Regions from separate parts of the Paraburkholderia sp. SSBN10T genome, predicted to be linked through region 2. Evidence: riboswitches for the same ligand, from Rfam matches in the RefSeq annotation. Region 2 holds a riboswitch; the other holds the start of a gene.
What was found. Region 2 has a riboswitch for FMN ahead of ribB (3,4-dihydroxy-2-butanone-4-phosphate synthase). Riboswitches for the same ligand answer to the same signal wherever they lie in the genome.

Region 1: linked by a shared signal. The riboswitch ahead of AC1ECK_RS31000 (6,7-dimethyl-8-ribityllumazine synthase) and the one ahead of ribB (3,4-dihydroxy-2-butanone-4-phosphate synthase) in region 2 are both predicted to bind FMN.

The regions. Positions count from the first base shown of each region.
Region 1 covers NZ_JBWQQI010000027.1:38,574-45,885, reverse strand. Annotated here, with positions in the region: gene AC1ECK_RS31015 (acetolactate synthase large subunit) at 1-1,258, shown strand, start outside; gene AC1ECK_RS31010 (type 2 periplasmic-binding domain-containing protein) at 1,286-2,182, shown strand; gene AC1ECK_RS31005 (MFS transporter) at 2,331-3,641, shown strand; FMN riboswitch at 3,793-3,949, shown strand; gene AC1ECK_RS31000 (6,7-dimethyl-8-ribityllumazine synthase) at 4,019-4,537, shown strand; gene AC1ECK_RS30995 (DeoR/GlpR family DNA-binding transcription regulator) at 4,599-5,369, opposite strand; gene AC1ECK_RS30990 (transketolase) at 5,655-6,515, shown strand; gene AC1ECK_RS30985 (transketolase family protein) at 6,508-7,312, shown strand, end outside.
Region 2 covers NZ_JBWQQI010000040.1:39,952-47,263, forward strand. Annotated here, with positions in the region: gene AC1ECK_RS35860 (hypothetical protein) at 133-756, opposite strand; gene AC1ECK_RS35865 (SHOCT domain-containing protein) at 840-1,181, opposite strand; gene AC1ECK_RS35870 (helix-turn-helix domain-containing protein) at 1,345-2,016, shown strand; FMN riboswitch at 2,119-2,291, shown strand; gene ribB (3,4-dihydroxy-2-butanone-4-phosphate synthase) at 2,435-3,154, shown strand; gene AC1ECK_RS35880 (HAD family hydrolase) at 3,275-3,961, opposite strand; gene AC1ECK_RS35885 (MIP/aquaporin family protein) at 4,082-4,789, opposite strand; gene glpK (glycerol kinase GlpK) at 4,959-6,458, opposite strand; gene glpD (glycerol-3-phosphate dehydrogenase) at 6,686-7,312, opposite strand, start outside.

The sequences.
Region 1 (7,312 bases), on a different contig from region 2:
ACATTCAGCCTCGCACCTCAAGTACGATCCGCCGCTGAGCTCGGACATCGAAGCCATCGCACGTCCGCTGAGCCATTGGGTTCGCCGCGCGGAATCGGCGGACACGATTGCGTGGGATGCGTCGAGGGCGGTGGCGAAGGCGTCCGAACACCCCGGCCAGATCGCGACGCTGATTCTTCCGGGCAATACGTCGTGGCAACAGGCGGGCGCGCCGATCGTTCCGCCGCGCACAGAAACTTCGCGCAAGGCGCCGGATGCAGCGCGGATCGAACACGTGGCGCGTGTGCTGCGCTCAGGCGAACCCACGCTGATCATTCTCGCCAACAAGGCGACGCGTGGCGCTGCGCTGGAACGTGCAGGCAAGGTCGCAGCGGCAACGGGCGCGCGGCTGGGCTCACAGTTCTTCTCCGCGCGCATCGAACGCGGCGCAGGACGTGTGCCCATCGAGCGGATTCCGTATGCAGTGCCGCTTGCCCGTGAATTCCTCAAGGACTTCAGGCATATCGTCACGGTTGAGACCGTCGAGCCAGTCGCTTTCTTCAGCTATCCTGACAAGCCGAGCCTGCTGAAGCAGGAAGGCACGCTGGTGCATACGCTCGTTGAAGCGGACGAAGACAGCGCACTCGCGTTCGACATGCTGCTGGACGCGCTGGGTGCGCTCGGCGCAATCAGCACCGCACGGAAGCAGGAGCGCATCGAGACGCCCGTGCCGACTGGTGCGCTCAATCCGCTCAGCATCGCGTATGCGCTGGCTGCTGCGTTGCCGGAGGACTGCATTCTCGTGGACGAGTCGTTGACCACCGGCCGCGAGACGATGGGCTACACCAGGGATGCGGCGCCGCACGATCTGATCAACAACATGGGCGGCTCGATCGGCTACGCGACGCCGGTGGCAACGGGTGCCGCGCTGGCCTGTCCGGACCGGCGCGTGTTCTGCATGGTCGGCGACGGCAGCGCGATGTACACGATCCAGTCGCTGTGGACCCAGGCTCGCGAGAACCTGAACATCACGACGATCATCTTCGCCAACAACAGCTACGCAATCCTCAAGGCCGAGTACGCCAACATGGGCGCCGGCACGCCGGGCGAGCGCGCGTTGTCGATGATCGACATCGATCGTCCGCGGATCGACTGGCTCGCGATGGCGAAGAGCATGGGCGTGCCCGCCGTGGCCGTCGATACCGCAGAGGGCTTCCATAAGGCCATGGTCGACTCGACCCGCGAACCGGGGCCGAGTCTGATCGAGGTCAGGCTGTAAATCTATTCAAGGGTAAGGAAAGACACCATGACATCGACGATCACTGAGGTGCCCGTATTGCGCACCAATCTGGCGGACTATCCGGTCACCAAAGCGATGAAGGACGGACGCGTGAGCTCGGACCTCGTCAAGCTCGACTATTGCGGCCCGACCCCGGCACATAACGGCTTCAAGGCGATGGTCCGCGAAAACAGGTTCGATGCGGGCGAACTGGCGATCGTGACGTTCCTGCAGGCCAAGGCCTATGGCAAACCCTACGTGCTGCTGCCGACGCCGATCTCGGGCCGCTTCCAGCATCATTGCGCGGGCTACAACATCGACTTCGGCCATCTGGACCCGAAGGACATCGAAGGCAAGAGAGTGGGCGTGCGCACCTATACGCAAACCACGGCGCTGTGGATCCGCGGTATCCTGCGTCACGAATACGATGTCGATCTCGACAAGGTCACGTGGATGACGCTCGGCGACGGCCACCTCGCCGAGTACAGCGATCCGGGCAACTGCGAGCGCCTGCCCGCCGGTTCGTCGATCCCGCAGATGATGCTCGAAGGTGCGCTGAGTGCAGCACTGCTCGGTGAAGACATGCCGAAAGACCCGCGGGTGCGCACGCTTGTTCCCGATGCGCAGGCCGCAGCCAAAGACTGGTTTGCGCGCGAAGGCGTGGTGCCGATCAACCACATGTTCGTCGTGCATCAGGACGTGTCGAAGCAGCACCCGGAAGTGGTCCGCGAGCTGTACCGGATGATCGTCGAAAGCCGCGCGCTGACCGAAGGCGGCGTGCCGGCCGTGTTTCCGCCGATCGGGCTGGAAGCGAACCGCAAGGGCATCCAGCTCGCCATCGACTGGGCGCTGGATCAGAAGATCATCGCGCGGCGGCTATCTGTCGACGAGCTGTTCGACGACGTGACCGGCAGCCTCGGGTGAGTGATGAAAGATGGTGAGTGAGGGCCACCGGGGTTGAACCCACCGCGCTTGGAGGTGGCTCCGGCAATCACCTCACCATTATGCGAAGATAAAAGCGAAGCGCAGAAGAGCGCTCGGAAACGGAGAGAATAATAACGGAGATGAACGGATGGAGACAACTCGACTGAGCCGGCCGTCCCGCGAGAATCGCTGGAGCATTCTCGTGCTGCTTGCGCTCGGGTTGATGATCTCGTTTGTGGATCGCGCGAGCATGTCGGCAGCGCTCGCGGATCACCATTTCGTGCATGAATTTGCGCTGACGCATGTCGAGCGAGGCTGGCTCGGCTCTGCCGTCTTCTGGTCCTACGCTTTGCTTCAGTTGCCGATGGGCTGGCTGGTTGATCGCTACGGCGTCAAATGGCCTTACGCAATCTGCTTTGCGCTTTGGTGCGTGGCGGCAGCCGCCACGGGCATGGTCGGCACGCTCTCCGCGTTGATCCTCGTGCGCCTGATGATTGGCGCCGCTGAAGCCGTAGTGGTTCCCGCAACATACCGTTACCTCGCCAATAACTTCAAGGAAACCCAGAAAGGCACGGCGCTCGGGATTTATTCGATCGGCGGCAAGATGGGACCGGCGCTGGGTGCACCGATTGCGGCCTGGCTGATCGTCACGAGTTCATGGAAGGTGATGTTCATTGCCACTGGCCTCGTCGGGCTGATCTGGCTGATACCCTGGTTGCGGATGCTGCGGAACGATTTCCCGTCCGGCGCTGAGCTCATAGTTGCGAAGGAACGGGCGGCCTCGGTGCCGCTTGGCAATCTGTTGTCGAGCCCGGTGGTATGGGGCGGATTAATCACCAATTTCTGCTACAGCTATTTTTCGTTTTACTGCATGACCTGGATGCCGGCCTATCTGGTCGAACAGCGTGGTCTTTCGCTGAAGCAGTCAGGGCTCTATACCTTCGTAAGCTTCGCCGGCATTGCGATCGTGGCGGTGCTTGCGGGATGGGCGGCAGACCGGCTGATCGCGCGTGGCCACGATGCTGTGGTCGTGCGCAAGTCCTTTATCGTGGCAGGGTTTGTGGGTGGCACGACCGTCTTGCTTGGAGCCTATGCGCGCTCGCCGCAAATGGCCTTGTTCTGGAATGTGATGTCACTGTCGCTGCTGGGCCTCGTGACGGCAAATAACCTGGCGCTGGTCAAACTCACCCTGATCCCCAAGCCGGCAGTCGGTCTGAACACGGGCTTGCAGCAGGTAGCGACCAGTCTGGCAGGCGGGATCTCGGCTAGCCTGTCGGGCTGGCTGCTCCATTTGAGTGGCAGTTACACGCTACCCATGCTGGCCATTTTCGGGTTTCTCATGCTGGGGGCGGCCAGTGCGGTCGTGTTACTGCGGCGGAAATGGGCGCCGAAAGTTAATGGTCGCGGAACTGAACGGGGGGCGGCAGAGGAACTGGCGGCGGGTTCCCCCGGACATTAGTACGGTTCTCATCGTTCTAAAGAAATCAGCCCGTGCGGCGGGTCGCGCCACCGACTCTTCGCCGTTACAGCGGCACTGCCCCAGGATTTTGAGCCAGTTCACACGCAAAACCGGATCGTGATAGATTCCCGGCTGCGGCACTCAGTGCCGCACACGTTCTCTGGGCGGGGTGCAATTCCCCACCGGCGGTAATCGCGTCACAGACGCGTAGCCCGCGAGCGCTTGCCGCGTCTTTGGATGCGGCAAGGTCAGCAGACCCGGTGTGATTCCGGGGCCGACGGTCATAGTCCGGATGAGAGAGAGCGGGGATGCTGTTCGCGCTTACGCGCGACTTGGCCCCTGTGCGCCCTTTTTACTTTCACACAGGAGATTGCCAAGTGGCCCCTAGCTATCCTCAGTCCGCCTCACCCGCTCGTCGCATCGCCTTCATCCAGGCCTGCTGGCATAAAGACATCGTCGACCAGTGCCGGACCTCGTTCGTCGCGGAGCTTGCGCGCGCCGGATATGCCGAAGCGGATTGCGATTTCTTCGAAGTCGCCGGTGCGTTCGAAATCCCGCTGCAGGCAAAAATCCTCGCGAAAAGCGGTCTATATGCGGCGGTGGTCGGCGCCGGACTGGTTGTCGACGGCGGCATCTACCGTCATGAGTTCGTCGCCCAAGCCGTGATCTCAGGGCTGATGCAGGTGCAGCTCGAAACCGAAACGCCGGTACTTTCAGCGGTGCTGACACCGCATCACTTTCACGGCTCTAGCGAACATGTGCAGTTCTTCCGCGAGCATTTCGTCGTGAAGGGCGCGGAAGCGGCGCGCGCATGCGTCGACACGATCGCCAGGATCGCGGCGCTGCACGATGCGGCGCGTTCGGGTGCGGCTGCATCGGTGGCCCAGGCTGCCTGACGCATCGATAAAGCCGGCGCTTCAACAGCGCCGGCGGCGCGCTTTTACTTTTCGCTGCGACCTAGTGGTCGTCGGCAAAGATGATTTCGATGCCTTTGCCCGCGAGCCAATCCACGTAATCCTGCGAGAGGCCGCGGTCGGTCACGACCGTATGCACGCGGTCCATGGCGCCGAACGTCGCAAACTCGCGCCGCCCGAATTTCTGCGAATCGGCCAGCAGATAGACGTGCCTTGCCGCACCGATCATGCCGTGTTTTACGTGCAGATCGATGAAGTCCGGATAGGAAATGCCGACGTCCTTTGAGACACCGCCGGCGGCCAGAAAGAGCTTGTCGACGAACATGCCTTCAAAGAACGCCGACGCTTTTTCACCCGATACGGCAATCGTCTCCGGCTTGAACTGCCCGCCGGTCAGCATCACGCGGTTCGTCGGATCGTTGCCGAGCATCATGGCGATGTTCAACGCGTTCGTCACGATGCGCAGGTGCTGATGGCCGACCAGATTCTTCGCCAGCTCGGTGGTGGTCGCGCCGCAGTCGAGAATCACCGAATCGCCGCTTGCCACGAGGCTCGCCGCTTTGGCGCCGATCCACACCTTCGCGGCGGTGGGTTGCAGATGGCTCATGCCCGTGCCGTCGAACATATACGACAGCGTTTTCAGACGCACAAGGCCGTGCACGCGCTCGACCAGGCCGTCTCGTTCCAGGGCATCCACGTCCTTGCGGATGGTCGGCATCGATACGTCGAATGTCCGGGCCAGATCGGATAGCTTCGCGGTCTTCGTGTCCCGCACGTGCGCGTAAATGCTTTCCCAGCGAGTTTTCTGATCCATCTCTACCTTCCCTGTACGCGTGGCAGGCCGACTTTGAGCCGCTTCTGACCGCCCTGGTTGGAATTGCCATCGCATTTGATTTCCTTTGATTATAGCTCGACTTTCTCTTTGGAAAGTCCCTGCGGCGTCCCTGGTGCTCGCCCGGATCGTATCTCTGGGCTTGCCAGCAAGGCAACGTGCCCGTTTCATACGGACTGGCGATGGCGCCTGGGTAATCCCTGGTTAGAAATCAACAGAAACAACTTGACGGAGAGGCGTTGCAAAACGAAACTAAAAGCAATTCAAATGCAAACCAAAAGAAACATCATGGAAAATCCGCACACCCTTGCCGATGCCGCCTTGCGGGCCCATGCCCGCGAGATCCGCAAGAAGATCTGCGTGATGAATGCGACAGCCAGGAGTGGTCACACGGGCGGCGACATGTCCGAAGTGGACATCCTCGTGGCGCTCTATTTCCGCGTGATGCGCTACCGGCTCGATCCGCTCGTCTGGCACGACCAGTTCGTCTTGAGCAAAGGGCATGGCGTGGGCGGGTTGTATTGCTGCTTTAGCGAACTGGGCTGGCTGCCGGCCGCTGAACTGTCGACCTATCTGCGCGACGATTCGCGTCTGCCGGGCCATCCCGTGCGGCAGAAACTGCCGGAATTCGTCACGGTCAACACCGGCGCGCTCGGTCACGGCTTGCCGATTGCCGGAGGACTCGCGCTCGCCAAGCAGCGCCGCGCTGCCGGTGGCGACGCCGGGCGCGTGTTCGTGCTGACCGGCGACGGCGAGCTGGAAGAAGGATCGAACTGGGAGGCGCTGATGGCGGCCAGCCATTTCCGTCTCGACAATCTTGTCGTCATCGTCGACCGCAATCATCTGCAACTCGCCGACACGACCAAAAGCATCATGGATCTGGAACCGCTGGCGGAGAAACTGGCGGCCTTCGGCATGGAAGTATTCGAAACCGACGGCAATGATCCGGTCGGCCTGTCGAAACTGCTTGAAAGCCTTGATTTCAAAAATGGCAGGCCCAAGGCTGTGATTGCCCAGACGATCAAGGGCCGCGGTGTGTCGTTCATGGAGAACGTTGCCGCGTGGCACCACAAGTACCCGAATGAAGACGAACTCATCCTCGCATTGAAGGAGCTGGACCATGCATGAAGCGGCGGATTTGCGCGACGGCGTCGTCAGCGCTCTGTTCGAGCTGGCCGACGCGGGCGCAGACGTGATCGTGATGGTCAGCGATTCGACCTCGACCTCGAAGATCGGCGCGTTCCAGAAGCGCTATGGCGACCGGGTCGTCAATGTCGGCATCGCCGAGCAGAACATGGTTGGGATGGCGGCGGGGATGGCGCTCGGCGGGCACATCGTGTTTACCGCGAATGCCGCGCCGTTCCTGGTGGCGCGGGCCAACGAACAGGTCAAGAACGATATTTGCTACAGCAGCACGAATGTCAAGATGCTGGGCCTGAACGCAGGTGTCGCGTATGGCCCGCTGGCGTCGACCCATCACGCGATCGACGACATCTCGATCATGTGCGGACTGGGCAACGTGCAGATTTTTGCGCCGTGCGACGCGCTCGAAGCCGCGCAGATTGTCCGCTATGCCGCGAGCGTCGATGGCCCGGTGTATATCCGGCTCGACAACGCGAAGTTTCCGGTGCTGCACGAAGCCACGCATGTGTTCGAGGCGGGCCAGCCCGACGTGGTGCGGCAGGGCCTGGGCGACGCACGTGGCGGGAGCGTCGCAATCGTCGCGCTCGGCTCGGTCGTCGGCGAGGCGTTCGCGGCCTGCGAGGCGCTCGACGCGCACGGCATTGCCCCGACGCTGATCAATCTGTCGTCGATCCGGCCGCTCGATACCGCCAGGCTCGCGGAGATTCTCGCCGCACACGATGCGATCGTGACCGTCGAAGAGCATTCGCTGCATGGCGGCATCGGCGCGCTGGTTGCCGTGC
Region 2 (7,312 bases):
GCGGAGGCAGAAGGCCCATAGATAAAGGGTTTCCGGCTTTTTGTGGGTGCGTGAAGTGTCGATTTGCCAACAGTTTGCCAACACCCAGCATCAGCCTGGCTGTTCGCCGGAAACTGACATCTAGTTGCCAGGCTACTGGCGAGCAAAGGTACTCAAGTCCCACTGTTTCGGCCTGTCGGGGTGTTGCTCTATGTGGCTTATGTATCGGGACGAGTCAGGCTCCCAATCAAAGTACAAACCCGCACCGTGTTCGCGCATTTCCCGTGCAAGCTCCTCGGTTACTTCCAGCGCTTCGGAAAACAGCAGTTTCTGTTGGTTGTCGCCAAGCACGCGCGCAAACACGTCGAGCTTGTACCGGCCCGCAGCAAACTCAAACAGGCTAGCGTTAGGTGGTAGCAAGAAATGATGATTGGCCTCAACGCCGGTTTCACCCACGAATAGACCGCTGCCTCTCACCAGCTTTTCCTGTTGTCCATACACCCAGATATTGAACGCCTGCTGAGTGTCGCTGCGAGAAACGGCAATGTGCATGTTTTCCACCACCCGGCCCCGCTTCGACGTGGCGAACAGTAATGCCCGCAGATACACCTTGGGCGATATGTGAAGGTCTCCCCAGCGAGAACTGTCAGCGCCAAAGAAAATCTGGGTAGGGCGTGTCATCTCCACCGTACCCTGGCGAATAAGAGTCATCCAAGCCGTTCCCGTCGAGACGGCAAGTGCAAGGACTGAAATCGTTACTGCGATTGGATCGGTCATGTGCGACACCCTTTGATTTTTGCAGCGGACCAATGCAGCACTGCCATAGCTGCGTCACCTTCTCACGCATACGACTGCGGGACCTATAGGCCTTTCAGGATTTCGGCGCGCTTGGCATCGTACTCGTCTTTGGTGATCAGACCGCGCTTATACAGGTCGTCCAGATTCGCCAGCCGCTGCGATGCATCCGGTGTGGGAGACGTGGCGGCGGTTCCTCTGGCCGGGCAAGCCTGAACGCAGAGTTTCATGGCATCCGTGCACTGGTGCTGCGCTTCAATCGGAAAGAACGTGAACTTGCCCAGGCACTCGGAGTAGTTCGCGCTGCATGAGTGGGCGCAGTCCGGCTCGGCCTTGCTGGTATCGATGTCGGCGGTGCTGGCGCACCCAGCCAGAAGCACCGTCAGCAGAAGTAGCGGCTTGTTCATCGTGGCCCCGGATGTTTTTTGTCGGTTCAGACGATCATAGTAGTCTATGAGAGCAGAACAGATTTCAGTGTGAAGATAACTTCGTTGGGCGCAGCGAATCGCGATGCTATCTTGCCTCCACTAACCCTTTGCCCGCCATCCGGCGGTGCTTCTGGAGGTTCTCATGAATTCACCGCTTGCGCTGGTTCGCGATGATGCGCTCGATGCTCACGACGGGCCGCGGGCCGCGGAACCGTTCGATGCGCTGGAACATCTGGTCGGTGTCAATCTCGCCCGTTTGCGGGCCGAACGGCAGCTTTCGCTCGATGCGCTGGCCCGCGCTTCGGGCGTCTCGCGCGCCATGCTGGCGCAGATCGAGTCGGCCCGCAGCGTGCCGTCGATCAAGGTGCTGTGTAAGGTCGCGGCGGCCCTGAAGGTCTCGGTCGCCGCGTTCTTGCGCCGCCATGCCAACAACGGCTTCGAGCATCTGCCCGCCGACCGGGCGACGCGTCTCGTCAGTTCGAACGGCCGTTATTCCGCGCGGCCGCTGTATCCCGATGCGGAACCAGTGAGCGCTGAATTCCATGAATTGCGCATCGCGCCGCTCCATACCGAGCCGGGTGTGCGGCGCGCGCCGGGCACGACGGTCAATCTGGTGGTGAGCGAGGGTACGCTCGAAGTCAGCGTGCACGAGCAGCGCCAGTTGCTTGCCACCGGCGACGCAATCGTGTTCGACGCCGATCAGCCGCATAGCCTGCGCAATCCCGGCGACACCGAGGCGCGCGCGTTTCGCGTCACGCTGAATGCTGAAACGCCGCCGCGCTGGGACGTGCCGCACCACGATGCGGCGCGGTAGCCTGAGCGCCTGCTAGCGAGACGTCGTTCTAATCGATGGCTGCTGCGCTGCAGAGCGGGCGCGGCTGTTGTATGCTTCCCCTGCCGGAAATCCCGGCAATCAGTGCGTCTTCAGGGCGGGGTGAAATTCCCCACCGGCGGTATGCCGGCAGCGCAATCGCGCTTGCCGGCGAGCCCGCGAGCGCCCGTGTCGTCGATGTCTCCAACGACGTGGGGTCAGCAGATCTGGTGCGATGCCAGAGCCGACGGTCATAGTCCGGATGGAAGAAGATGTGCAGATAGTCATGTCGGTCCCCGTTGCGCTGCTCGATGACATGAGCGGAGCGTGGGCGTTCCATTGGAACGTCCGGCGGGGCGAGTGCTGCCTGTTTGCAATGCCCTGAAACGTTTTTCGCCCAACTTTTGCGAGAGCGTTTCAAATGTCCTTTGCTACTTTTCCTGCTCCTTCGACGATTGCCGAAAACGTCTTCGCCGATCTTCCCCTGCTTGCCACCGAACCGGTCCCGCCGCGCATCGCCGCTGCCTTGCAGGCTATGCGCGATGGCCGCGCCGTCGTCCTGCAGGACGACCACGACCGCGAGAACGAAGCCGACCTGATCGTCTCTGCCGAGCGCCTCACCAACGAGACGATGGCGCTGCTGATCCGCGAATGCAGCGGCATCGTCTGCCTGTGTTTGCCCGACGAGAAGATTCGTGCGCTCGAACTGCCGCCGATGGCCGTCAACAACGAGAGCCGCCATGGCACGGCGTTCACGGTGTCGATCGAAGCGCGTGAAGGCGTGAGCACCGGCGTCTCCGCGGCCGACCGCGTGACCACGATTCGCGCTGCGATCGCCGATACGGCGAAGCCGGCCGATATCGTCAGTCCTGGCCACGTGTTCCCGCTGCGCGCGATGCCTGGCGGCGTGCTGGCGCGGCGCGGTCACACGGAAGGCACGGTGGATCTGGCAATCCTCGCCGGCCTGAAGCCTGCTGGCGTGCTATGCGAATTGATGAATCCGGACGGCACGATGACGCGCGGCGCGGACGTGGAGCGCTTCGCGGCGCAACACAATCTGCCGATGCTGACGATTGCCGAACTGGTGGAGTTCCGTGAAGCGCTGGCTGCGGCGCGCGAGTGCTGCGCAGACGAGGTCTGATCGGCGGCACAATCCGCCGCACACACAAAAAACCCGCGCCTGGTCAGCGCGGGTTTTTTTACTTTACGCAGAGGGACGTACCGCGGGACGCGACATCGCCTCGCACCATCCCGCTGTCTCCTACGACTGCACGTCCGCGAACTCGCCGCGCACGCCTGCTTCGACCAGCGCCGGCAGTTCATCCATATGCTGCATGATTCGTGTCATGCCCATCTTGCGCAGCGCATCTGCATATCCATCCGGAATATGACTCGCGCCGACGAAAGCGATGGTCTTCATGCCGGCGGCCCGCGCCGCGCTCAGCCCGGCAACGCTGTCTTCGACCACCAGGCACCTGGCCGGCTCCACGCCCAGTTGCTGTGCGGCGAACAGATACACGTCGGGGTAAGGCTTGGGCCGGGACACCTGCTCGGCGCTGAAAACGCGTTCGCCGAACACCTGCTGCAACCCCGCCCGCCGCACTGAAGCCTGCACGCGCTGCATGCGGCTATTCGATACGACTGCCGCCGGCAGCGACACGCGTTGCAGCGCGTCGCGCACGCCGCCTACGGCACTGAGCTTTGAGCCCAGCGCCAGTTCGACGTTGTGCTCGACGGTTTCCAGAAAATTCTCCGGCAGGGTAATGCCGAACGACGCCTCGATACCTTCGAGAAAGCGTGAGGTCTGCTGGCCGAACGCCGTTTTCACGACGCTGGTGAAGTCGAGGCCGGGGAAGCTGGCCGACAGGGTTTCAAGGAGTACGTGGTCAGCGATAACTTCGCTGTCGACGAGAACGCCGTCGCAGTCACAGATAAGATGATCGAGCATGCCGGAACAGGGAGCGAGAGGAGCGCGGACCTTTCGGTCCGTGCGCAAACTGAAAGCATCATGATACGTGCTTTGTTGCCGTCTGCGCGAGCCGTTCGCCCCCGTCCGGCTTACTTAATCTCAATGCATATGCAGGTACAGCCACGCAGCCGCCGCACCGCCGGCGAGCGGGCCCAGCACCGGCACCCATGCATAGCGCCAGTCGCTGTCGCGCTTGCCGGGGATCGGCAGCAGCGCGTGCATCAGACGCGGCGACAAATCGCGCGCCGGGCTCATCGCGTAGCCTGTCGGACCGCCGAGCGAAATGCCGATACCGAGTACCAGCAGGCCGACCGGCAGGGCATCCAGCGCGCCCAGGCCGACTTGCGGCGAAGCCAGATACAGCACGCCGAGAATCAGTACGAACGTACAGATCATTTCGGTCAGGAAGTTATGCGGGGCGCTGCGAATCGCCGGCGCTGTGCAGAACGTGGCCAGCTTGATGTCGGCATCCGTTTCCTTCTCGAAGTGCTGGCGGTATGCCATCCACACGAGGCCCGCGCCTGCCATGCCGCCCAGCATCTGCGCCGCGATATAGCCGGCCACCTTGCTCCAGGCGAACTTGCCGGCCAGCGCGAGGCTGATCGTCACCACCGGGTTCAGGTGCGCGCCGCTGAACGACGCCGTGATGAAGACTGCAACGAAGACCGCCATCGCCCAGCCCATCACGATGACGATCAGGTCGGCGCCCTTGCCTTTGGTGCGGGCGAGCAGCACGTTAGCGACGGCCCCGTTGCCGAGCAGGACGAGCACCGCTGTGCCGATGAATTCTGCTATGTAGGGTGACATGATTGGTTCTCCAAAATATATTTTTTAGGGAGGCCGCCTCGGAAGCGGCCTCTTGGCGTCAATGAATAATCAATGGCGCGGCAAAATAGCGGGTTTATGGGGTTCTGTCGAGGTGCACAGGCTCTACTAACCAGCGCCTATACACACCGGCCACACCGGCGCGGACCGCTCAAGGCGTGTCGGCCCATGCTTTGGCAGCACGGATCGCGCGTTGCCAGCCGGCCAGATTCTCCGTGACCTCGCGCGGCTCCATATCCGGCGTGAAGCGGCGATCGAGTGCCCACTGGCTCTGCACTTCGTTGACGTCCTTCCAGTAGCCGACCGCCAGACCCGCCAGATACGCGGCGCCGAGCGCCGTGGTTTCGCTGATCTTCGGACGCACCGTGTCCACGCCGAGGATGTCGGCCTGGAACTGCATCAGCAGATTGTTCGCGCAGGCGCCGCCGTCGACGCGCAATTCGCCGATGCGGATGCCCGAGTCGGCTTCCATTGCCTTCAGCACGTCGAGCGACTGGTAGGCGATCGAATCGAGCGCGGCGCGCGCGATATGCGCCGAGGTCGTGCCGCGCGTGACGCCAAACAGCGTGCCGCGTGCGCGAGCGTTCCAGTGCGGTGCGCCGAGGCCGGCGAAGGCCGGCACGAGGTACACGCCGTCGCCGTGCGGCACCGTGCGGGCGAGCGATTCGATTTCCGCCGCGCTCTTGATGATGCCGAGACCATCACGCAGCCACTGCACCACTGCGCCCGCGATAAAGATGCTGCCTTCGAGCGCGTAGTTGATCTGATCGCCGATCTGCCAGGCAATCGTCGTCACGAGGTTGTTCTTCGATTCGATCGGCTTTTCGCCGGTGTTCATCATGAGAAAGCAGCCCGTGCCGTAGGTGTTCTTCACCATGCCCGAGCGCGTGCACATCTGGCCGAACAGGGCGGCGTGCTGGTCGCCTGCAATGCCGGCGAGCGGGATCTTCGAGGCGAACACGGTGGTTTTGGAGTGGCCGTAGATCTCCGACGAGGCGCGCACTTCCGGCAGCATGCTGCGCGGAATGTCGAGCGCCTGCAGCAGTTCGTCGTCCCATTGCAGCGTGTGAATGTTGAACAGCATGGTGCGCGACGCGTTGGTCACGTCGGTGACGTGCAGTTCGTGCTTGGTGAAGTTCCACACCAGCCAGCTATCGACGGTGCCGAAGGCGAGGCGGCCCTGGTTGGCCTTTTCGCGTGCGCCTTCGACGTTGTCGAGAATCCAGCGGATCTTCGTCGCGGAGAAATACGCGTCGATCGGCAGGCCGGTCTTCGCGCGCACTTTCTCTTCGAGGCCCTTTGCTTTCAGCTCGTCGCAGAAATCGGCGGTGCGGCGGTCTTGCCAGACGATCGCGTTATAGATGGGATGGCCGGTTTCGCGGTCCCAGACAATCGTCGTTTCGCGCTGGTTGGTAATGCCGATGGCGGCGATCGACGTGCCGTTCAACCCCGTGCGGGTGACGGCCTCGGCTGCGACACCTGCCTGGGTCGACCAGATTTCCTGCGGGTCGTGTTCGACCCAGCCCGGACGCGGATAGATTTGCTGGAATTCCTTCTGGGCCGTCGAAACGATGTTGCCTTGACGGTCGAAAAGCATTGCGCGCGAGCTGGTCGTGCCTTGGTCGAGCGCGAGGATGTACTGATCCTGCATTGTCTCTTCTCCATGTTATGAGTCGCCGGATCGAATATCCCGCGACGGGAACGGCTTGTTGTTTTTGGTTGCTGCAACTGCCGTGGCTTCGTGCATTCCAGTGACTGATCAACGTGCCGGAATACGGTGTTTTCGCTGCCTTGCGCGGAGCACGCCTGCGGTGGGCGTGCCGTGCTTATGCGTTTGGTTCTGCGTTCTTAAGCGTATTCATTCATGCCCGCGCGTATTCACGCGTGCTGACTCGCGACGGCTCGCTTGAGCGGCTCGGGCGAGCGTGCGAACCAGTCGTCGATCTCCCGAGTGATGCTTTCCAGGGTGCCCGGCTCGACGTGCAAACCAAGCTTCGAGCGGCGCCACAACACGTCCTGCGCGCTACGGGCCCATTCGACGTCGCGCAGGTAGCGCAGTTCGGCTTCGTACAGACCCGGCGCAAAAGCGTGGCCCAGTTCGTCGAGCGAGCGTGCTGCACCGATCACGTGCTTTGCACGCGTGCCATAAGCACGGCCGTAGCGGTGCGCGAGATCGGCGGGCAGCCAGGCATATTGCTGCTTGAGCTGCGCGAGGAAGCGTTCGAAATTGGCCTGCGCAATATCGCCGCCGGGCAGCGGTGCGCCCGCGGTCCACGCCGGCGCCGGGTTCTGCAGCGCGCGGCCGAGTTCGTCGACGGCTTCTTCGGCGAGCTTGCGGAAGGTGGTGATCTTGCCGCCGAACACCGACAACAGCGGCGCTTCACCGGCGGGCGCATCGAGTTCCAGACGGTAGTCGCGCGTGACGGCCGAAGGGTTGTCCGCACCTTCCTCCTCGAGCAGCGGACGCACGCCCGAGTAAGTCCAGCGCACGTCGCGCGGCGAGAT